Regions from separate parts of the Cupriavidus sp. CuC1 genome, predicted to be linked through region 2. Evidence: predicted binding sites of a transcription regulator. Region 2 holds the regulator's gene; the other holds the start of a gene.
What was found. Region 2 encodes HrcA, which represses chaperone genes, less so after heat shock. Its sites were predicted from a motif close to TTAGCACTCNNNNNNNNNGAGTGCTAA; they were not measured.

Region 1: the regulator HrcA is predicted to act here: its motif matches at 2,717-2,743, upstream of rpoH (RNA polymerase sigma factor RpoH).

What each region holds. Positions count from the first base shown of each region.
Region 1 is NZ_JBIUHC010000002.1:131,942-136,359, forward strand. It holds gene cyoE (heme o synthase) at 1-829, shown strand, start outside; gene ACGLHR_RS01430 (SCO family protein) at 977-1,603, shown strand; gene rpoH (RNA polymerase sigma factor RpoH) at 1,703-2,599, opposite strand; gene ACGLHR_RS01440 (pirin family protein) at 3,011-3,886, shown strand; gene ybiB (DNA-binding protein YbiB) at 3,915-4,418, opposite strand, start outside.
Region 2 is NZ_JBIUHC010000058.1:32,579-36,996, forward strand. It holds gene grpE (nucleotide exchange factor GrpE) at 1-298, opposite strand, end outside; gene ACGLHR_RS24005 (hypothetical protein) at 573-728, shown strand; gene ACGLHR_RS24010 (RNA-binding S4 domain-containing protein) at 773-1,168, opposite strand; gene hemH (ferrochelatase) at 1,202-2,317, opposite strand; gene hrcA (heat-inducible transcriptional repressor HrcA) at 2,430-3,467, opposite strand; gene ACGLHR_RS24025 (NAD kinase) at 3,582-4,418, shown strand, end outside.

The DNA.
Region 1 (4,418 bases), on a different contig from region 2:
GCAGCTTGCCGTCTTCTGCGCCATCATCGGCATGTTCCTGGCCACGCCCGGCATGGTGCCGTGGCCGGTGCTGATCGGGGGCGCTGCCGGCATCTGGCTGTTGGCAGGTGCCGCTTTCGCCATTAACTGCCTGGTGGAGCAGAAGGTCGACGCGCTGATGCGCCGCACCGCATGGCGCCCGTCGGCCACCGGCGAGATCACCACCATCCAGACGCTGGTCTTCTCCGCAGTGCTGGGCGGGGCAGGGATGTGGCTGCTGCACGTCTACACCAACGACCTGACCATGTGGCTGACCGTGGCCACCTTCGTCGGCTACGCTGTGGTGTACACCATCCTGCTCAAGCCGGCCACGCCGCAGAACATCGTCATCGGCGGCCTGTCCGGCGCCATGCCGCCGGCGCTCGGCTGGGCGGCGGTCGCGGGCGACCTGCCGGCGGAAGCCTGGTTCCTGGTGCTGATCATCTTTACGTGGACGCCGCCGCACTTCTGGGCCCTGGCCCTGTATCGCCGCGCCGACTACGCCAAATCCGGCCTGCCGATGCTGCCGGTGACGCACGGCGAGCGCTTCACGCTGCTGCACATCCTGCTGTACACGCTGATCATGATCGCGGCCACGCTGCTGCCTTTTGTGTACGGCATGTGCGGCTATATCTACCTGGCGGCCGCGCTGGTCCTGGGGGGCGGTTTCCTGGCCTACTCGTGGAAGATGTATCGCAACTACTCGGACGCGCTGGCGCAACGCACCTTCCGCTTCTCGATCCTGTATCTCTCGCTGTTGTTCGCCGCGCTGCTGGTCGATCACTACTTCAAGTTCCTGCCGCAGGCCTGAGCGGGCCGGGCAGGCTTGCGGCATCTTGTCGCGGCCTGCGCGCGTGGCGGCCCCGATCGGCGATACTGCGTGTCATCTGTTAATGTGACCTTGTCGCGTCCAGCCGCCTGCCGGGCGGTCCGGCCCGTCAACACCACCCGAACTCGCATGCCAAACCGCTTCCCTTCAGCCTTTCTCCCCACCTTCGCGACTTTCCGCCGGTTTTGCCTGCTGGCCCTGTGCTCGCTGCTGCTGGCGGCATGTGGTCAGCAGAAGGCTTCCTTCAAGAACGTCGATATCACCGGCGGCAGTGAGTTCGGCAAGGACTTCGTCCTCACCGACCACAACGGCAAGGTGCGCTCCATTGGCGACTTCAAGGGCAAGGCGGTAGTGATGTTCTTTGGCTATACGCATTGCCCGGACGTGTGCCCGACCACCATGGCCGAGCTCAAGGCGGTGATGGAGCAACTGGGTCCGGACGCCGACAAGGTGCAGGTACTGTTCGTCACGGTGGATCCGGAGCGCGATACGCAGGCTCTGCTGGCGCAGTATGTGCCGGCTTTCGATCCGCGCTTCCTGGGCATGCGCCCGGCCGACGATGCCGCGCTGCAGAAGGTTGCCAAGGACTTCAAGGTGTTCTACGCCAAGGTGCCGGGCACTTCGCCGAACAACTACACCATGGATCACTCGGCGGGCAGCTATGTGTTCGACCCGAGCGGCAAGCTGCGGCTGTTTATCCGCCACGGCCAGGGGCCGGAGCCGATCGTGCACGACCTCAAGCAGCTGCTGTCCTGAGGCGAGCCGCCGGCGCGAAACCGGCGGGAAAAATAAAACAGGGCCGGTCGCGAGACCGGCCCTGTTTATTTCTGGCGCGCTTGAGCTTGAGCTTCAGCCTTAGGCAAAGGCCTGCAGCGCACCCTTCATCTTCTTCATCGCCGCGGTTTCGATCTGGCGGATGCGTTCGGCGGAAACGCCGAATTCGTCAGCCAGTTCATGCAGCGTGGAGCCGCCCGAGCCGTCGTCGTTGACCTGCAGCCAGCGCGCCTCGATGATGCGGCGGCTACGGTCGTCGAGCTTGGACAGCGCTTCTTCCAGGCCTTGCACCTGCAGGCGGTCGTGGCGCTGGGCCTCGATCACGCGGGTCGGCTCGTTGTGGTTGTCGGCCAGGTAGGCGATGGGCGCGAAGTCTTCTTCGCCATCGTCGATCTGCCCTTCGAGCGCCAGGTCGCCGCCCGACAGGCGGGTTTCCATCTCCATCACTTCTTCCGGCTTGACGTTCAGCTCGCGCGCAACCGCGTCGATCTGTTCCGGCGTGAAGGTATGGGCGCCCTGCTTGTGGCTGCGCAGGTTGAAAAACAGCTTGCGCTGGGCCTTGGTGGTAGCCACCTTGACCATGCGCCAGTTCTTCAGCACGTATTCGTGGATCTCGGCCTTGATCCAATGCATGGCGTACGACACCAGCCGCACGCCCTGGTCCGGGTCGAAGCGCTTCACGGCCTTCATCAGGCCGATATTGCCTTCCTGGATCAGGTCTGCGTGGGGCAGGCCATAGCCGAGGTACTGGCGGGCGATGGACACCACCAGGCGCAGGTGCGACAGCACCATGCGGCGCGCCGCATCGACGGAGTCGTGCTCGCGCAACTCGCGCGCGAGCCGCTGCTCTTCCTCGGGGGTAAGCAGGGGAATACGGTGGACAGCCTGGATATAGCTGTCGATATTTCCCAGCGTTCCGGGAAAGGTCAGCGCAAACGTCCCTGCGCCCTGCGGCACCGTAGGCAGACGGTTGGTCATTTGGGTTTGGTCAGCAGATAAGACCGCGTTCACTCGATTGCTCCTTTCGCATTCCGGCGGGTGGGTTGCCCGCGTGCGCGGACCTTTTGGGGGTCTCGCACTGCATTGCAACACATATTAGCACTCAAGCCGGGTGACTGCTAAGTTCGAGTGACAATAGGGTTGATAGTTCCTGGTAATCGAATATTGCTTCTGCATAGTGTTTTAAACCGACATCTTGCGTGATGTGGCGAGGGATGTGGCGAGGCCACTATCTCACGCGGGTGCGCCAACGATCGGACAATGATTAGAGGGCTGCTACTCCTGCCGGTTCTGTCGCCAGATGAGATGCTGTGTTTCGCTAGCAGCTACACTCTTTTCATTTATCTCAGTGGTGCTGCGCGCCAGCATCGACCAAACCGGGGAACATTCATGTCTGCTATCGAACACTTGCTCAAGCCGCATACCCGAGACCTCGGCGACTTTGCCGTGAGCCGCCTGCTGCCCGCCGCGGCAACCCAGACTGTCGGCCCATTCATCTTCTTCGACCACATGGGCCCGGTGGCCATGCCGCCGGGAGAGGGGGCGGATGTCCGCCCGCATCCGCATATCGGCCTGGCCACGGTCACCTACCTGTTCGAGGGCGAGATGCTTCACCACGACAGCCTGGGCAGCAAGCAGGTCATCAGGCCGGGCGACGTGAACTGGATGACGGCGGGCAGGGGCATCGCGCACTCGGAGCGCTCGCCCCAGGCCGCCCGCGATGCCGGGCCACGCCTGCACGGCATCCAGACCTGGGTGGCGCTGCCCAAGGAGCACGAGAACGTCGAGCCGTCCTTCCATCACCATCCGGCGGCGACGCTGCCCAAGCTGGAGCGCCCTGGCGTACGCATGACGGTGATTGCGGGCGATGCGTTTGGCGCCGAGGCGCCGGTGAAGGTGTTTAGCCGCACGCTCTATGTAGCCATTGAGCTCGAGGCGGGCGCCAGCCTGGAGATTCCGGCGGAGCATGCCGAGCGCGGCGTCTACCCGGTGGACGGCACCATCGCGCTGGACGGCGAGGTGCTGCCGGAGCGGCACCTGGCGGTGCTGGTGCCGGGCCAGCCGGTGACGTTGACGGCGCAGGTGGCGTCGCGCGTGATGTTGCTCGGCGGGGACCCGACCGACGGCCATCGCTTTATCTTCTGGAATTTCGTTGCCAGCACCAAGGAGGCGATCGAAGCGGCCTCCCAGCGCTGGGAGGATGACCAGTTCCCGCGAGTGCCGGGGGAAGACGACCGCATCCCCCTGCCCCAGCGCAAGCGCTGACCAGAGGCGCCCGCGCAGCCGGCCCGGCTCAGACCGGGCTGGCCCAGGCTACCCGCGTGCCTTGCTGCAGGCAGTCGCGGATGGCGTCGATCTGCGTGGCGATCGGGGCGGGCACGGGCAGCTTGCCGTCCAGCACGAGGCGGATCCAGGCCGCGGTCTGGTCCACGTCGCTGCCGGGCGGCAACTCCGGCACTTCCACGATGGAGCCGGAAGTCGGGTCGACCAAAGTACGCTGATGCCCGTCGTGCAGCCAGTCGATGCGGCTGTTGCGCCGGGCGTCCGCCACCACCTCGCCTTCGGTGCCGCGCGCCAGCAGCACATTGGCGGGCTCGCGCGAGAAATAGTCGGTCAGGGTTTCGCGGTACTCGGGGTGGGTGTAGCTATACAGCCGCAGCGCCTCGGCCGGGGAGTGCGCGCCCACCGGCTGCAGCATCTTGACCACCGTATGCGCGGAGTTGCGCAAGCCGATCTGCATGCGCTTGTCCAGCATCCGGGCCAGCGCCGGCGACAGCACGTCGATCGGCAGCACGGC
Region 2 (4,418 bases):
CCAGCGCCGCCTGCAGGCTGTCCATCACGGGCAGCAGGTAGTCGGCAAAGGTCTCAATGGCGAATTTATGGGCCTTGGCGACGTCCTCCTGGGCGCGGCGGCGGATGTTCTCGCCCTCCGCGGTAGCCCGCAGGAACATGTCGTAGTTCTCCTTGGCCTTGGCTTCAAGCGCGGCCAACTGGGCCGCCACGTCCGCCGCGGCGGCGTTCTCGGCCTGGCCGGCCGGGGCGGTGTTCAGCTCCTCGCTGGCTGGCGTGAGCGGCGGCGTGGTGGATGGCGTCTGCTTCTGTTCTTCCATGTCGATCCGTATCAAAACAAAGACGCGGCCTGCCTGGCGCAGGCCGCCGGGTGGTCAATCGGCAAATGTAGCCTGCAGTTGGTGGCAGGCCCTCAATTTTCAAGAGCGCACAGCGACGGTGCACTGAAACACAAGGTTACAAATGGGGGTGCGCGGAAATAGGGGTCATATTGCTTTGCAACAGCGCACACCCTAAGATGAAACCGTATAAAAATGACAAAAATAACGGGGTCGAAGATGCAACTCAAGTGGGGCCACTCTCGAAAGGTTAGCCATGCATAAGCTGCCTGTTCTGACGGTCTTCCTTCTCGCCGCATTATCGGTGATGACAGCCTTCATCTGCCTCTCCGGCGCCTTCACGCCACGAGACACCGAATACGGCAGCGGCAAGGCTGTATTCAAGCATTACATCGTTCCCTACGTTCGCTGACCCAGCCGGGTGATTGCGGGCGACTGCACGTGCGGCCGTCCGCCTCACCCTCTGACCCCGTCGATCTGCCGACGGTCACGCTTGGTCGGGCGCCCCTGCAGCTTCGATGCAGGCTCCACGTTAAGGCGCCGATTCTCGGCATCCTGCCGCCGGCGCGCCTCGCTGGCCTCGGTTTCCGCATAGAGCGTCTGGGCTACCGCAGCCGGGCCGCGCAGCCCCGCAATCCCTTTCACCACGATTTCCCAGCGTTGCTGGTGCGCCTCCAGGACGACGGTGTCGCCCGGCTTCACCTCGCGCGAATTCTTGCACGCCTGGCCGTTGACCTGCACCTTGCCACGCTCCACCGCCTCGGCGGCCAGCGAGCGGGTCTTGAAGAAGCGCGCGCACCATAGCCATTTATCGATGCGCAGGCGGGCATCGGCCTCGAAAGATACACTCATGTCGTCACCTCCATGCGTTGAGCAGCGCCACGCTCATGCCGCGGCGCCGCGCGTCTGCGCTTGCGTGCGGCGGGCCTCCAGCTCATGCGGATGCGGCAGCCGCAGCGGCCAGCCCTGCAAGTGCTGCAAGCCGATCTCCGCCAGCCCGGCAATCCAGCTTTCCGAATCGTTGAGGCAAGGAATGTAGTGGAACACCTTGCCGCCTGCCACTTGGAACTCGGAGCGCCCTTCCATCGCGATCTCCTCCAGTGTCTCAAGGCAATCGGCCGGAAAGCCCGGACAAAACACGTCGACCCGCCCGGTGCCGACCTTGCCAAGTTCCTGCAAGGTGGGCGCGGTATAGGGCTGCAGCCACTCCGCCTTGCCAAAGCGCGACTGGAAAGTGACCTGGTACTGCCCAGGCTGCAGGCCCAGTGCCTCGCCCAGCAGGCGCCCGGTCTTGAGGCACTCGCAATGATAGGGATCGCCGAGTTCCAGCGTGCGGCGCGGCACGCCGTGGAACGACAGGATCAGCTTGTCGCCCCGCGCGAAATCCGGCGTGCCATGCTGCGCCCAGTATGCCCCCACCTGCTGGTGCAAGGCGGCAATGTACGCCGGATGGTCGTGGAAATGCTTGACCAGCCGCAGCTCCGGCTGGTTTCGCCACTGCTTGAGTACCCGGAACACCTCGTCGAAGCCCGTCGCCGTGGTGGTGCCGGAGTACTGCGGGTACAGCGGCAGCAGCAGGATGCGCTCTGTCCCCTGGCGGCGCAACGCTTCCAGCACCGAGCCGATCGACGGATTGCCGTAGCGCATGGCGCACGCCACGGTCACCTCATGGCCTTGCTGGTTCAGCAGCAGCTGCAGGGCGTGTGCCTGGCGCTCGGTGTGCACCAGCAGCGGGGAACCCGTCATATGGGCCTCGCGCAGCCAGATCGACTTGTACTTTATCGCCGAGGCGCGCGAGCGCAGCGGCACGATGATGCCGTACAGCAGCGGCAGCCAGGCTGCGCGCGGGATCTCCACCACACGCGGGTCGGACAGGAACTGCTTGAGGTAGCTTCCGACCGCCTTCGGCGTTGGCGCATCCGGCGTGCCAAGGTTGATCAACAGGATGGCCGTGCGCGGCGCCTGGCCATGCTGGTAGGCCGGTTCGGGAGTAAACGTCATGTAATTTCCGGTGTGGCGGGGCGGCGCGGGCACAAGGCGCGCGCCAGCCAGGGCTCGCCGAGCTTACAGGATCTGGGGAACAGGCAGTCTGTGAGACCGGGCCAGGCCAACACTAGTTCTGGCTGAGCGCGCTGGACAACAGGCGCGCGGTGATGTCGACGATCGGAATGACCCGTTCGTAGGCCATGCGGGTCGGCCCGATCACCCCGAGCGTGCCGACGATCTGGCCGTCGACTTCGTAGGGCGCGGTAATGACCGCCATGTCTTCCAGCGGCACCAGCTTGCTCTCGCCGCCGATGAAGATCTGCACGCCCTGGGCGTGGCTGGAGACATCGAGCAGCTTGAGCAGGCCGGTCTTGTGCTCGAACACGTCGAACAGGCGGCGCAGCTTTTCCATGCTGGAGGACAGGTCCTCCACCTCCAGCAGCTTGCGCTCGCCCGAAATGAAGACGTGATCGTCGTCCCCCTCGGCCATGGCGCTGCTGCCCGCCTCCACCGCCGCCTGCATCAGCTGCGACATATCCATGCGCAGCGCCTGCAGCTCGCCGCGCAGGTGGTTGCGCACGTTGTCGAAACTCATGCCGGCAAAGTGCGAGTTGATGAAATTGGCGGCTTCGACCAGCTGGGACGGGGTGTACGGCAGCTCGGTCTGGATGATGCGGTTCTGCACGTCGCCCTCGGGGGTGACGATGATCAGCAGGATGCGCTTGTCCGACAGCCGCATGAATTCGACCTGGCGGAACGCCTGGGCGCGCCGTGGCGTCATCACCACGCCGGCGAATTGCGACAGGTTGGACAAGGTGTGCGCCGCCGAGGTGATCATCCGTTGCGGCCCAAGCTGCTGGCCCTGCAGCTGGCCCCGGATCTTGCCGGTCAGCTCGGCCAGGTTGAGCGCGCCGTCCAGCGGCTGGGCGGTCAGCATGGTATCGACGAACAGCCGATAGCCACGCGGCGTGGGGATACGCCCGGCCGAGGTATGCGGGCTGGTAATGAACCCCATTTCCTCCAGGTCGGACATCACATTGCGGATGGTCGCCGGAGACAGGTCGAGCCCCGAGTACTTCGACAAGGTTCGAGAGCCCACGGGCAGCCCCTCGGCGATGTAGCGCTCGATGAGGGTTTTGAGAAGCGTTTTCGCACGTTCATCCATGATGTTCCTGATTTTACGCAAGTTTTCACCATTCGGGCGGCTCATCCGCGATCCGGCCCGGCGGCGAGCGCCCTCCTGCTGACAATGGTCACGGCGGTATGGTCTAATCCCGGCATGTCTTCGCTCCCCAAGCCCGGCGCCGCGCGCGCCCCATTTCGCACCGTCGCCCTGATCGGCAGGTACGCCACTGCCGGCATCGAGGGCCCGCTGGAAGAGCTGGCCGCCTGTATCCTCAGGAACGGCCAGGATGTGGTGTTCGAGCGCGAAACCGCCCTGGCCACCGGGCTGACCGACTATCCGGCGCTGGCGCCCAACGAAATCGGCAAGCATGCCGATGTGGCGGTGGTGCTCGGCGGCGACGGCACCCTGCTGGGCCTGGCGCGCCAGCTGGCCGGCTACCCGGTGCCGCTGATCGGCGTGAACCATGGGCGCCTCGGCTTCATGACCGACATCCCGTTGGAGGATGTGCACTCGGTGCTCCCGGACATGCTGGCGGGCCGCTACGAGTCCGAGACCCGCATGCTGCTGGAGTCCCAGGTGGTGCGCGACGATGGCGTGATCTTCTCCGCGCTGGCCTTCAACGACGTCGTGGTCAACCGTTCCGGCATTTCCGGCATGGTCGAGCTGGCGGTGTCGGTGGACGGCCACTTCATGTACAACCAGCGCTCCGACGGCCTGATCGTCTCCACGCCGACCGGCTCGACCGCCTATGCGCTGTCGGCAGGCGGCCCGATCCTGCACCCTACCTTGTCGGGGCTGGTGTTGGTGCCGATTGCCCCGCATGCGCTGTCCAACCGCCCGATCGTCCTGCCGCACGATGCCGAGGTGTCGATCGAGGTCGCCACGGCGCGCGACGCCAGCGTGAACTTCGACATGCAGTCGCTGACCTCGCTGCTGCCGGGCGACCGCATCGTGGTGCGGCGCTCGGCCAAGACCGTCAACCTGCTGCAC